DNA from 3 places in the Nocardia callitridis genome. Region 1 is predicted to be linked to each of the others. Evidence: riboswitches for the same ligand, from Rfam matches in the RefSeq annotation. Region 1 holds a riboswitch; each other region holds the start of a gene.

Region 1 (3,273 bases):
GCCTGCTCGGCCACCAGAATTCGCTGCGCGCGCTCCAGTAGCTGATCGCGGCGCCCTGGATCGAATTCACCACGCAGTTGTCGGCCGATGTCATCGATCTCGGCATTCGCGACACCTTGCGCATTGGACGAACCACCGGTGGTCCACCGCACCAGGTACGGCTGGACGGGATCGGCGGTGCCCGAGAGCGAACCACTGAGCGCCACCGACGATTCCCACGCCGTCGGGTCCTTCTTCACCTCGGCGGAGTCCTCGGCATTGTCGATGCGCAACGCGAATCCGGCCTTGGCGACCTGATCCTGAATCGCGATCGCCACATCATTGGTCTCCGGGCCCTGCGCCTGGGTAACGAAGCGCACCACCAGTTTCCGTCCGTCCTTCTGCCGGATTCCGTCGGGTCCGGTCCGCCAACCCGCATCGTCGAGCAGCCGTTGGGCCGCATCGAGGTCGTGCACCTGATCGGCAACGGCGAACGGCATGTTCTGCGGATAGAGCCCGGTGGCCGCCTCGAATTGGCCGTTGCCGACATCGGCGGCGACGGCCTCGTAGTCGATGGCGGCGGCGAAGGCCTTGCGCACCGCGACATCCGTGAAAATCCCCGCCTTGGCGTTCATCTCCACCAACAGCGACTGCAACGCCTCCGGCGACGACAACACGTGCGTGTCGGAGTCACCCTGGAGTTCGAGCTGCGCCGAGGTCGACGGATAGAACGCCATATCGGCCTCGCCGCTGCGCACGCCGGCCAGGCGCGCCTGCTCGTCGGGGACCACCCGCACGGTGACGCCCCGCAGCGGCGGTGGGCCCTCCCAATGCCGCGGATAGGGAGCCAAAACCAGATTGTCGGGCGACCATTCGGTGATCTCGTAGGGCCCCGAGTAAGCACCGGCGCCGACGATCTTCGCCGAATCACCGCCCGCGGCCGCCATCGCCGCGACATCGTAGATCTGCAAGGAGTTGTCGCGAGCTGCCAGCGCCGCGGGCACCATGGCGTTGGGTCGCGGCGTGGTCAGCACGACCTTTCCGCCTTCGACGGTCGCGGTGGTGGCGGGATCCAAATACACCTGTGCCGCCGAGGACCGTGCGATCTGCCTGGTGAGCGCGGCGGCGACAGCGGGAGCGTCGACGGGCGCGCCGTTTTGGAAGGTGACACCGTCGCGCAAGGTCACCACCCAGCGGGTGTCGCCGTCGCGGGAGACGTCGCGGGCCAGCCAGGGTTGGACCGTGCCGTCCTCGGCGACCTGCAACAGATTCTCCGCCACGCCCCAGTCGAACAGCCAGTTCGTTCCGGTGCCGATCGGGTCGAGCCCGGCGATCTTGTAGGAGTTGTAGATCGTCAGCGTGCCGTCACCGGACTCGCGTAATCGGTGCGCGGCGGCCGCCGCGTCTGTCGGGGTATCACCGGCCCCGCAGGCGGGCAACACCATCGCGACAGCGAGCAGTGCGGCCGAGATGACGGCACGGGTGGAACGCCGACGCGGTAGGACATCGCGGGCATGGTCGGGTAGCCGCACGGCGTGACGCCGAGCGCGGCGAGTGAACACTCGCATCTTCATCCTCGTGAAATTCGATCCTGAACTGCGGAGCAGGTGTCCTGGCTCCCGGATCAACACTCGCCTTCGGCCTTCCAACCCAGGCAGGTCGTGGCCATCGGATGAAGGTTTGCTACTCGGTCACAGTTGCGGGACAGCCCCGGATTCGCACCGGTGTTCCCTGCGCAAGGAACTTAGCATCAGCCGTCTCGTCGGTTTGCTGCCCGAGGCGCGCATGCCATGCCGGAACGATCGCCGCCGGGCCCGTTCGAGCACGCGACGTCGTTCAGACGCGGGCGAAGCGGGCGCCCCAGGCCCGGAGCTCGTCGCGCAGTGCCTCCGGCTCGATCACGTCGAATTCCGCGTTCAACGTGCCGAGGCCCATGATCGGCCATTCCATGGAGTCGGCGCTCATCAGGACTCGGCAGTGGCGCAGATCGATGGTCTCCACGGTGCACCAGCGGCCGATGCGCTCGCGCACATACTGCGCGGGCGCACGGACCACCACCTCGATCCGGTGGGGCCGGCGCGCCTGATCCATTCCGGCACGGACGAATTCGGCGGCATCGGCGGCGGGAAGTTCGCGCGGACGGAACCGAGAACCGTCGCCCGACGGGTCGACGAGCCGGTCCAACCGGAAACTGCGCCAGCCGTGCCGGTCGAGGTCGTAGGCGACGAGATACCACCGGCGACCCAGTGCGACAAGGCGATGCGGCTCGGTGTGGCGCTGCGTTCGCCGACCGCCCACGGCGGTGTAATCGAATCGAAGACGCTCATTGTCGCGGCACGCGGTGGCGACGGTGGTGAGCGCGACCGGATCCGTACCCCGGCCGTCCGGTGCGCTCCACGCCGCGGGCACGGTCATCGTGCGCAAGGCGTCGACGCGTTGACGCAGGCGCGGGGGCAGCACCTGAATCACCTTGGCCAGCACCCGAACCGAGGGTTCCGCGAGCCCCTCAACGGTCCCGTGCACGGCCGCCTGCATGCCGACGACCAGCGCTACCGCTTCCTCGTCGTCGATCATCAAGGGCGGCAGCGCGGCACCCGGCGTGAGCTGGTAGCCGCCGTCGACACCCCGATGCGCCTGCACCGGGTATCCGAGTTCGCGCAACCGCTCGACATCGCGCCGCAGGGTTCGCCCCGAAACCTCTAGCCGATCGGCCAGTTCGATGCCCGGCCAGTACTTGTGTGTCTGTAGCAAGGACAGCAGTCGCAGTGTCCTGACGCTGGTGTTCGCCATATTTTCCAGTCTTCCCGCTATTGCGGACAGAAAGTGACCGCAATAGGTCATAGCGTAGCCATCGACGCACGAACCGACCATTGAATCCCCAGTTCGAAAGGCTGACCATGACCTCGACAACGCCCGTCGACCCGACCACCTCGACCGAACGTGACGACCTGCTCGCCGAGTTGAACCAGGCACGCTTCTTCCTGCGGCACACTGCCCAGAACCTCACCGACGAGCAGTCCGCGGCGCGCACCACCGTCAGCGAGTTGTGTGTGGCTGGCCTGATCAAGCACGTCACCGAGGTCGAACGCAACTGGGTCGGCATCATCCGTGGTGACAATTCGGGCATGAAGGACTTCGATGACATGACCGAAGCGGATTTCCAGAAGCGGGTCGACGAGTTCAAGCTGCTGCCCGGTGAAACGCTCGCAGAGGTCGTCGCGGCCTACGACGAGGTGGCGGCCGAGACCAATGCCCTCGTCGCGACTATCGATCTGAACAGCCGGTGGCCACTGC
Region 2 (3,273 bases), 370 kb from region 1:
CCGGGATCGTTGACGAGGAACGGGTAGATCAGCGGCAACTCACCCAACGCCGCGTCGGTGCCGCAGGAGGCCGACATGCCGAGGGTTTTGCCAGGCAGCCATTCCAGGTTGCCGTGCTTGCCCAGGTGCACCATCGCGTCGGCCGCGAAACCCGCCGGGGCACTGAGCCAGCGATAGGCGGCCAGGTAGTGGTGGCTCGGCGGCAAATCGGGATCGTGGTAGATGGCGACCGGGTTCGCACCGAAGCCGCGCGGCGGCTGCACCATCAGCACCACATTGCCGAAACGCAAAGCGGCGATCACGATCTCGCCCTTCGGGTCGGCGGAGCGATCCACGTACTGCTCGCCCGGCGGCGGCCCCCACGCCTCGATCACCGCCGCGCGCAGATCCTCGGGCAGGGTGTCGAACCATGCGGCGTACTCTTCGGCGCCGATGCGAATCGGGTTGCCTTCCAACTGCTGCGCGCTCAGCCAGTCCTGGTCCTGCCCGCCCGCCGCGATCAGCGCGTGAATGAGCGCGTCGCCGTCGCGCTCCTCCAGACCGGGAATCTCGCCCGGCTCGCCGAGATAGTAACCCGCCGAACGCATCTCGGTGAGCAGTCGAATCGCGCTGGCCGGGGTGTCCAGGCCGACCGCGTTACCGATGCGCGCGTGCTTGGTCGGATAGGCCGAGAGCATGAGCACCACCCGCTTGCGCTCGGCCGGAATGTGACGAAGGCGCGCGTACCGCACCGCGATGCCCGCCACCCGTGCGGCTCGCTCAGGATCGGGCACGTAGGTGGACAGCCCGTCGGCGTCGAACTCCTTGAACGAGAACGGCACCGTGATGATGCGGCCGTCGAACTCCGGCACCGCCACCTGCGTGGCGACGTCGAGTGGCGAAAGCCCGTCGTCGTTGGCGGCCCACTGCGCCCGTCCACTGGTCAAGCAAAGGCCTTGCAGGATAGGCACGTCCAGGTCCGCCAGCACGCCGACGTCCCACGCTTCGTCCTCGCCACCCGCCGAGGCGGTAGCCGGTTTGGTTCCGCCCGCCGCCAGCACGGTGACCACCAGTGCATCGGCCCGACGCAGTGTGTCGATCAGCTCCGGCTCCGCCGTGCGCAGCGAGGCGCAATACAACGGCAGTGCCCGCGCACCCGCCTGCTCGACAGCCAGGCACATGGCCTCGATGTAGGTGGTATTGCCCGCCAAATGCTGTGCGCGGTAATAGATCACCGCGACGGTGGGGCGGTCGACCTCGTGCGGCGCCGCCGCACGCTCGAGCTCGCCCCAGCTCGGCAACTGCACCGGCGGCTCGAAACCGTGGCCGGTGAGCAACACGGTGTCGGACAGGAAGTTGTACAGCTGACGCAGATTGTCCGCACCACCCGCGGCGAGGTAGTTGTGCGCGTCCGCGGCGACACCGCCCGGCACGGTGGAACACTCCATCAATTCCGCGTCCGGCGCGAGTTCACCGCCGAGCGCGACCATCGGGACGCCGCTCGCGCGCACCGCGTCCAACCCCGGTTCCCATGCTCGTTTACCGCCGAGAATGCGCACGATCACCAACTCGGCGCCGTCGAGCAAGGCGGGCAGGTCCTCCACCAACAGTCGGGCGGGATTGCCCCACCGGTAGCGTGCGCCGCTCGCGCGCGCGCTCAGCAGATCGGTGTCGGAGGTGGACAGCAGCAAAATCACAGGTGACGGCCTTCCTCGGGTTACGCGCCCATCGGGGGTTGCTGCTCGCCGGAGAGGGTCTGGCTGTTCACAGTGGCGCGACCGCACCGGATTTACACCGGTTTCCTCGTCGCCCGCCGAGCACGGCAGATGCTACCCGTCGGCCCGCGGTGCCCGATCCGCCTGCCCACCACGCACCGATCGCGCGGCGAGGAAGTCATCGACGATCCGCGCGCAATCGGCGGGCGTCGTCGGGGAGATGCCGAGCAGCCGCACGAACACGATCGGGCCGATGAGCTGCGACAATACCTGGGTGGTGTCGAATTCGCCGAGCTGGTCACGCACCTCGGGAGCATCGAAGAGCTGATCGAAGGGCACGCGGTATTGCTCGATGAGCCGTTGCCGCAGCACCGTCAGTTCACTCACGTCGCCGGTGTCGGTGCCCTCGCCCGTCGCGAGCCACGCCAACGTCGAGATCTGGAGGGGCACGTTGTCGACCACCTCGGCCTGTCGAACCAGCAGATCGATCAACCGTTCGCGTAGCGGGCCCTGCGGCGCCGGCTCGATACCGGGGGGCAGCAGGCGTTCCAGCGTGGCGGCGCGCAGCCGGACGACGCTGTCGAAGTGCCGGTAGAGAGTCGTGCGGGCGACCTTCGACATGCGGGTGACCGCCTCGATCGTCACCGCTTCCACCCCACCGGATGTCAGCAAGCTCGCGGCGGCGTCGAGCAGCCTGGTACGCGAGCGCGCCTTGCGTGGATCCATGTCGGCTGCACCGGTCATGGTCATGAGTTGCGCCGGTCCCCTCTCGAACTCGCCTGCGTCTGTTGTTGTTCCGCGACTTATGATACTGATAGTAGCGTAGCGATACTGATAGTCCTGTTAGCTCTGTCATGGTACTTCGGAGGCTCGATGGAACTCACCACGACCCGCCTCTCCGCCACGCAACGGTGGACGCTCGTCGTCGCCAGTCTCGCGGTGACACTGGTGATCGCGTCGATGGCGGCGCTCTACACAGCCCTCCCGGAGATCGCGGGCGCGACCGGCTCCACCCAGAAGGAGCTGACCTGGATCATCGACGGCTACACCCTGGCGCTGGCCTGCCTGGTACTGCCCGCCGGCGCGCTCGGCGACCGCTACGGACGCCGTGTCGTACTGATCGTGGGACTCTGCGTGTTCGCGGCCGCGTCTTCGGTGCCGTTGCTCGTCAACGATCCGACCTGGCTGATCGGCACCCGCGCGCTCGCCGGTGCGGGCGCCGCGTTCGTGATGCCATCGACGCTGTCACTGCTCACCGCGAGCTTTCCCGAGGAGCGCCGAGGCGGCGCCATCGGCCTGTGGGCGGGAATGGCCGGCGCCGGAGCCATTCTCGGCATCATCGGTTCGGGGCTCCTGCTCGAATACTGGTCGTGGACGTCGATCTTCCTCGGTATGTCGCTAGCCGGATTGGCACTGCTCGCGGCCGCGTTCACGGTCCCCGAGTCGGTCGATGAACAACGACCGGCATTGGATCTGTGGGGTTCGGCCGCGGTCGCCGCCGCTGTCGGATTGGTCGTGGTGGCCGCGATCGAGGCGCCGACACGGGGATGGCTGTCGCCGGTGGTGCTCGGCGGATTCC
Region 3 (3,273 bases), 1.4 Mb from region 1:
TGACCGGCTTCTCGGTCAGGGACTGCGCGTAGGTGATCCAGTCCAGCGTCATCGCCGTCGGCCGAGCCACGTCCCCGAACAGGATCGGCGGACGCACGCACCGGGTGCCGTAGGACTGGACCCAGCCCAACTCGGTCGCCGCGAAGCCATCGAGTTGCTCGGCGAAGTACTGCACCATGTCGTTGCGCTCCGGCTCGCCGTGGACCAACACGTCGAGGCCGAGTTCCTCCTGGAGCGCGATCACCTCGGCGATCTCGGCGCGCATCCGCCGGATGTACTCCTGCTGATCGATCTCACCCTTGCGCAGCGCCGCCCTGGCCAACCGGATGGCCGAGGTCTGCGGGTAGGACCCGATGGTGGTGGTCGGCAGCGACGGCAGTCGCAGTCGATCCCGTTGCAGCGCCCTGCGTTCCTCGGCGGGCGCCCTACGCAGGGCCTCGGCGTCGAGCCCGGCCAGTCGGGCACGCACCTGTGGATCCTCCAGCCGGCGATCCGCCTTACGCGAGGCCAACGCCGCACGCGTGGCGGCCAATTCGGCGCCGATCGCCTCGGGACCCTCGGCCAGCCCCGTCGCGAGCAGCCGCACCTCGGCGACCTTCTCCGCGCCGAAGGCCAGCCACGAACGCAGCCGCTCCTCCAGCCCGGTCTCCACCGCCAGGGTGTAGGGCACGTGCAGCAGCGAGCACGAGGTGGATACCGCGACGCTGTCCGCACTGCCGAGCAGGGTGGCGAGCATGGCAAGACCATGGTCGAGATCGGCGCGCCAGACATTGCGTCCATCGACCAATCCCGCGACCAACAGCTTGTTCGCCAACGCGGGGACCTCGGCCACCGCGGCGACATCGACACCCGCGGTGAAATCGAGTGCGACCGCATCGATATCGGTCCCGGCCAGGGCGGGCAACGCCGCATCGGGGTGACCGAAGTAGGTGGCCACCAGGATCGCGGGACGTTCGGCCGCCGAGGACAATTCGGCGTAGGTGGTGCGCACCGCGTCGAGTTCGTCCGCCGTCAGATCGGTGACGAGCGCCGGTTCGTCGAGCTGTACCCACTGCGCGCCCGCCTCGGCGAGCAGTCGCAGCAATTCGCGATACAGCCCGACCAACTCGCCCAGTCGGTCCAGCGGTGATCCGGTGGCGGACTTGGCCAACTTCAGGAAGGTGATCGGCCCGACCACCACCGGCCGAGCCGGTACGCCCAGCTCGATCGCCTCACGCAGCTCCTGCAGTACCTTCTCCGGATTCAGCGAGAACGTCGTGTCCGCGCCGATCTCGGGCACCAGGTAGTGGTAGTTCGTGTCGAACCATTTGGTCATCTCCAACGGCTCGACGGTGTCGTTACCGCGCGCGGCGGCGAAATACCGATCCAGCGGATCCGCGATATCCGCGACCCTCGGCGGCAACGCGCCGAGCAACACGGCGGTATCGAGTACCTGGTCGTAGTACGAGAACGTGCCTACCGGGATCGAGTCGAGGCCGGCGGCCAGTAGTTCGGCGAACTGATCACGCCGCAGGTCCCGTGCGACGGCGTGCAGCGCGTCGGCATCGATCCTGCCCGCGAGATAGGACTCGGTGGCCCGCTTGAGCTCACGCCGCGGGCCGACCCGTGGGAGTCCGAGAACTGTTGCGGTGAACGGCTTCTGAGATGAAACAGTCATGTGGCTTCTCCAGTGCTGAGGTAGCAGACCATCGCCGGGGCGTGCGGAGAACCCTTCGACCCGCCGGAGAACCCGGTAGGGGAGCCCGACACATCGAAGTAGTGGTCCGCGCGCCCATATCCACGAGGCGGTGGCCGCCGGATACGGCGTATCCGGCACAGTTGGCAGGTCTTCGGACTCACAGGCACCGACCCCTACGGGCCGACCTACTGACCGTCGCTTCCCGAGCGACCCGCTCGCGCGTGCCGTGCTCTCAGTGCGTCATGACGGTGGTCGTTCCTGCATACCGCTGCGGGACAGTCCCGGATTCCCACCGGGTTCCCTCTTCACCGTTTCGTCCTGCGGACGATCGGGCTCGGCACCTCCGCACGACGTAGGGGCTCCATCTCGTACGCGCTTCGGTGAACCAGCTGCACCCTCGAGCATAGGCGTTCGAACGCGGTGCCCGCGCCCGGTGTCCGGTCACCCAGCGCGCGGGCGCAGTCGTGCCAGCGCACGGCCCGTGTGGGGGATGTTTCCGCCATGTCACCCGGACTTCGCAACGCTGCCATGTTCGGTTGTGAAGATCGGCGAGATCGGGAGTTGCCTATAGTGCCTGGGCTGAGCGCCAGGTACCTTGAATCAATGTTCTCGAAAGTGTTGGTTGCAAACCGTGGTGAGATCGCGATCCGTGCTTTCCGCGCGGCGTACGAACTCGGCATCGGGACCGTCGCCGTGTTCCCGTACGAGGATCGTAATTCGGTCCACCGACTGAAAGCGGCCGAGGCGTACCAGATCGGCGAGGAGGGCCACCCCGTCCGGGCCTACCTCTCGATCGACGCGATCATCGATGCCGCCGTGTCGGCGGGCGTCGACGCCATCTACCCCGGTTACGGATTCCTCTCCGAGAACCCCGATCTCGCCGCCGCGTGTGATCGTGCGGGCATCACCTTCATCGGTCCTTCCGCGCACGTGCTCGAACTGGCGGGCAACAAGGCGCGTGCGATCGATGCGGCACGGGCCGCGGGGCTTCCCGTGCTTCGTTCGAGTGCGCCCAGTGCCGACGTCGACGAATTGCTCGCGGCCTCGGCGGAATTGGACTACCCGATCTTCGTGAAGGCGGTGGCCGGTGGCGGCGGACGTGGCATGCGTCGTGTAGCCGAGCCGGAATCGCTGCGGGAGTCGATCGAGGCCGCCTCGCGCGAGGCGGAGTCGGCGTTCGGCGATCCGACCGTGTTCCTCGAGCAGGCGGTGGTGAACCCACGCCACATCGAGGTACAGATTCTCGCCGATCGCCACGGCGAGGTGATTCACCTTTTCGAACGAGATTGCTCGGTGCAACGACGGCATCAGAAGGTTGTGGAGCTCGCACCCGCGCCGAACCTGGATCCCGCGGTGCGCGAGCGCATCTGCGCGGACGCGGTGGCGTTCGCGCGCCAGATCGGCTACAGCTGCGCCGGCACGGTGGAGTTCCTGCTCGATGAGCGCGGCAACCACGTCTTCATCGAGATGAATCCGCGTATTCAGGTGGAGCACACGGTGACCGAGGAAATCACCGATGTCGATCTGGTGCAGGCGCAAATGCGGATCGCGGCGGGGGAGTCGCTGCGTGAGCTGGGGCTGAGTCAGGAATCGAT

What was found. A riboswitch is a leader RNA that binds a small molecule or an ion and turns the genes downstream of it on or off. The one in region 1 is predicted to bind cobalamin.
Region 2: it holds a riboswitch for cobalamin, as region 1 does, so the genes downstream of both, cobN (cobaltochelatase subunit CobN) here and ABEA50_RS11110 (ABC transporter substrate-binding protein) in region 1, are expected to answer to the same signal.
Region 3: it holds a riboswitch for cobalamin, as region 1 does, so the genes downstream of both, metE (5-methyltetrahydropteroyltriglutamate--homocysteine S-methyltransferase) here and ABEA50_RS11110 (ABC transporter substrate-binding protein) in region 1, are expected to answer to the same signal.

Annotation. Positions count from the first base shown of each region.
Region 1 covers NZ_BAABJM010000002.1:505,505-508,777, reverse strand. The annotation lists gene ABEA50_RS11110 (ABC transporter substrate-binding protein) at 1-1,553, opposite strand, end outside; cobalamin riboswitch at 1,565-1,742, opposite strand; gene ABEA50_RS11105 (helix-turn-helix transcriptional regulator) at 1,816-2,769, opposite strand; gene ABEA50_RS11100 (DinB family protein) at 2,877-3,273, shown strand, end outside.
Region 2 covers NZ_BAABJM010000002.1:876,119-879,391, forward strand. The annotation lists gene cobN (cobaltochelatase subunit CobN) at 1-1,676, opposite strand, end outside; cobalamin riboswitch at 1,710-1,832, opposite strand; gene ABEA50_RS12790 (TetR/AcrR family transcriptional regulator) at 1,809-2,438, opposite strand; gene ABEA50_RS12795 (MFS transporter) at 2,568-3,273, shown strand, end outside.
Region 3 covers NZ_BAABJM010000002.1:1,935,496-1,938,768, reverse strand. The annotation lists gene metE (5-methyltetrahydropteroyltriglutamate--homocysteine S-methyltransferase) at 1-1,657, opposite strand, end outside; cobalamin riboswitch at 1,804-2,023, opposite strand; gene ABEA50_RS17555 (pyruvate carboxylase) at 2,282-3,273, shown strand, end outside.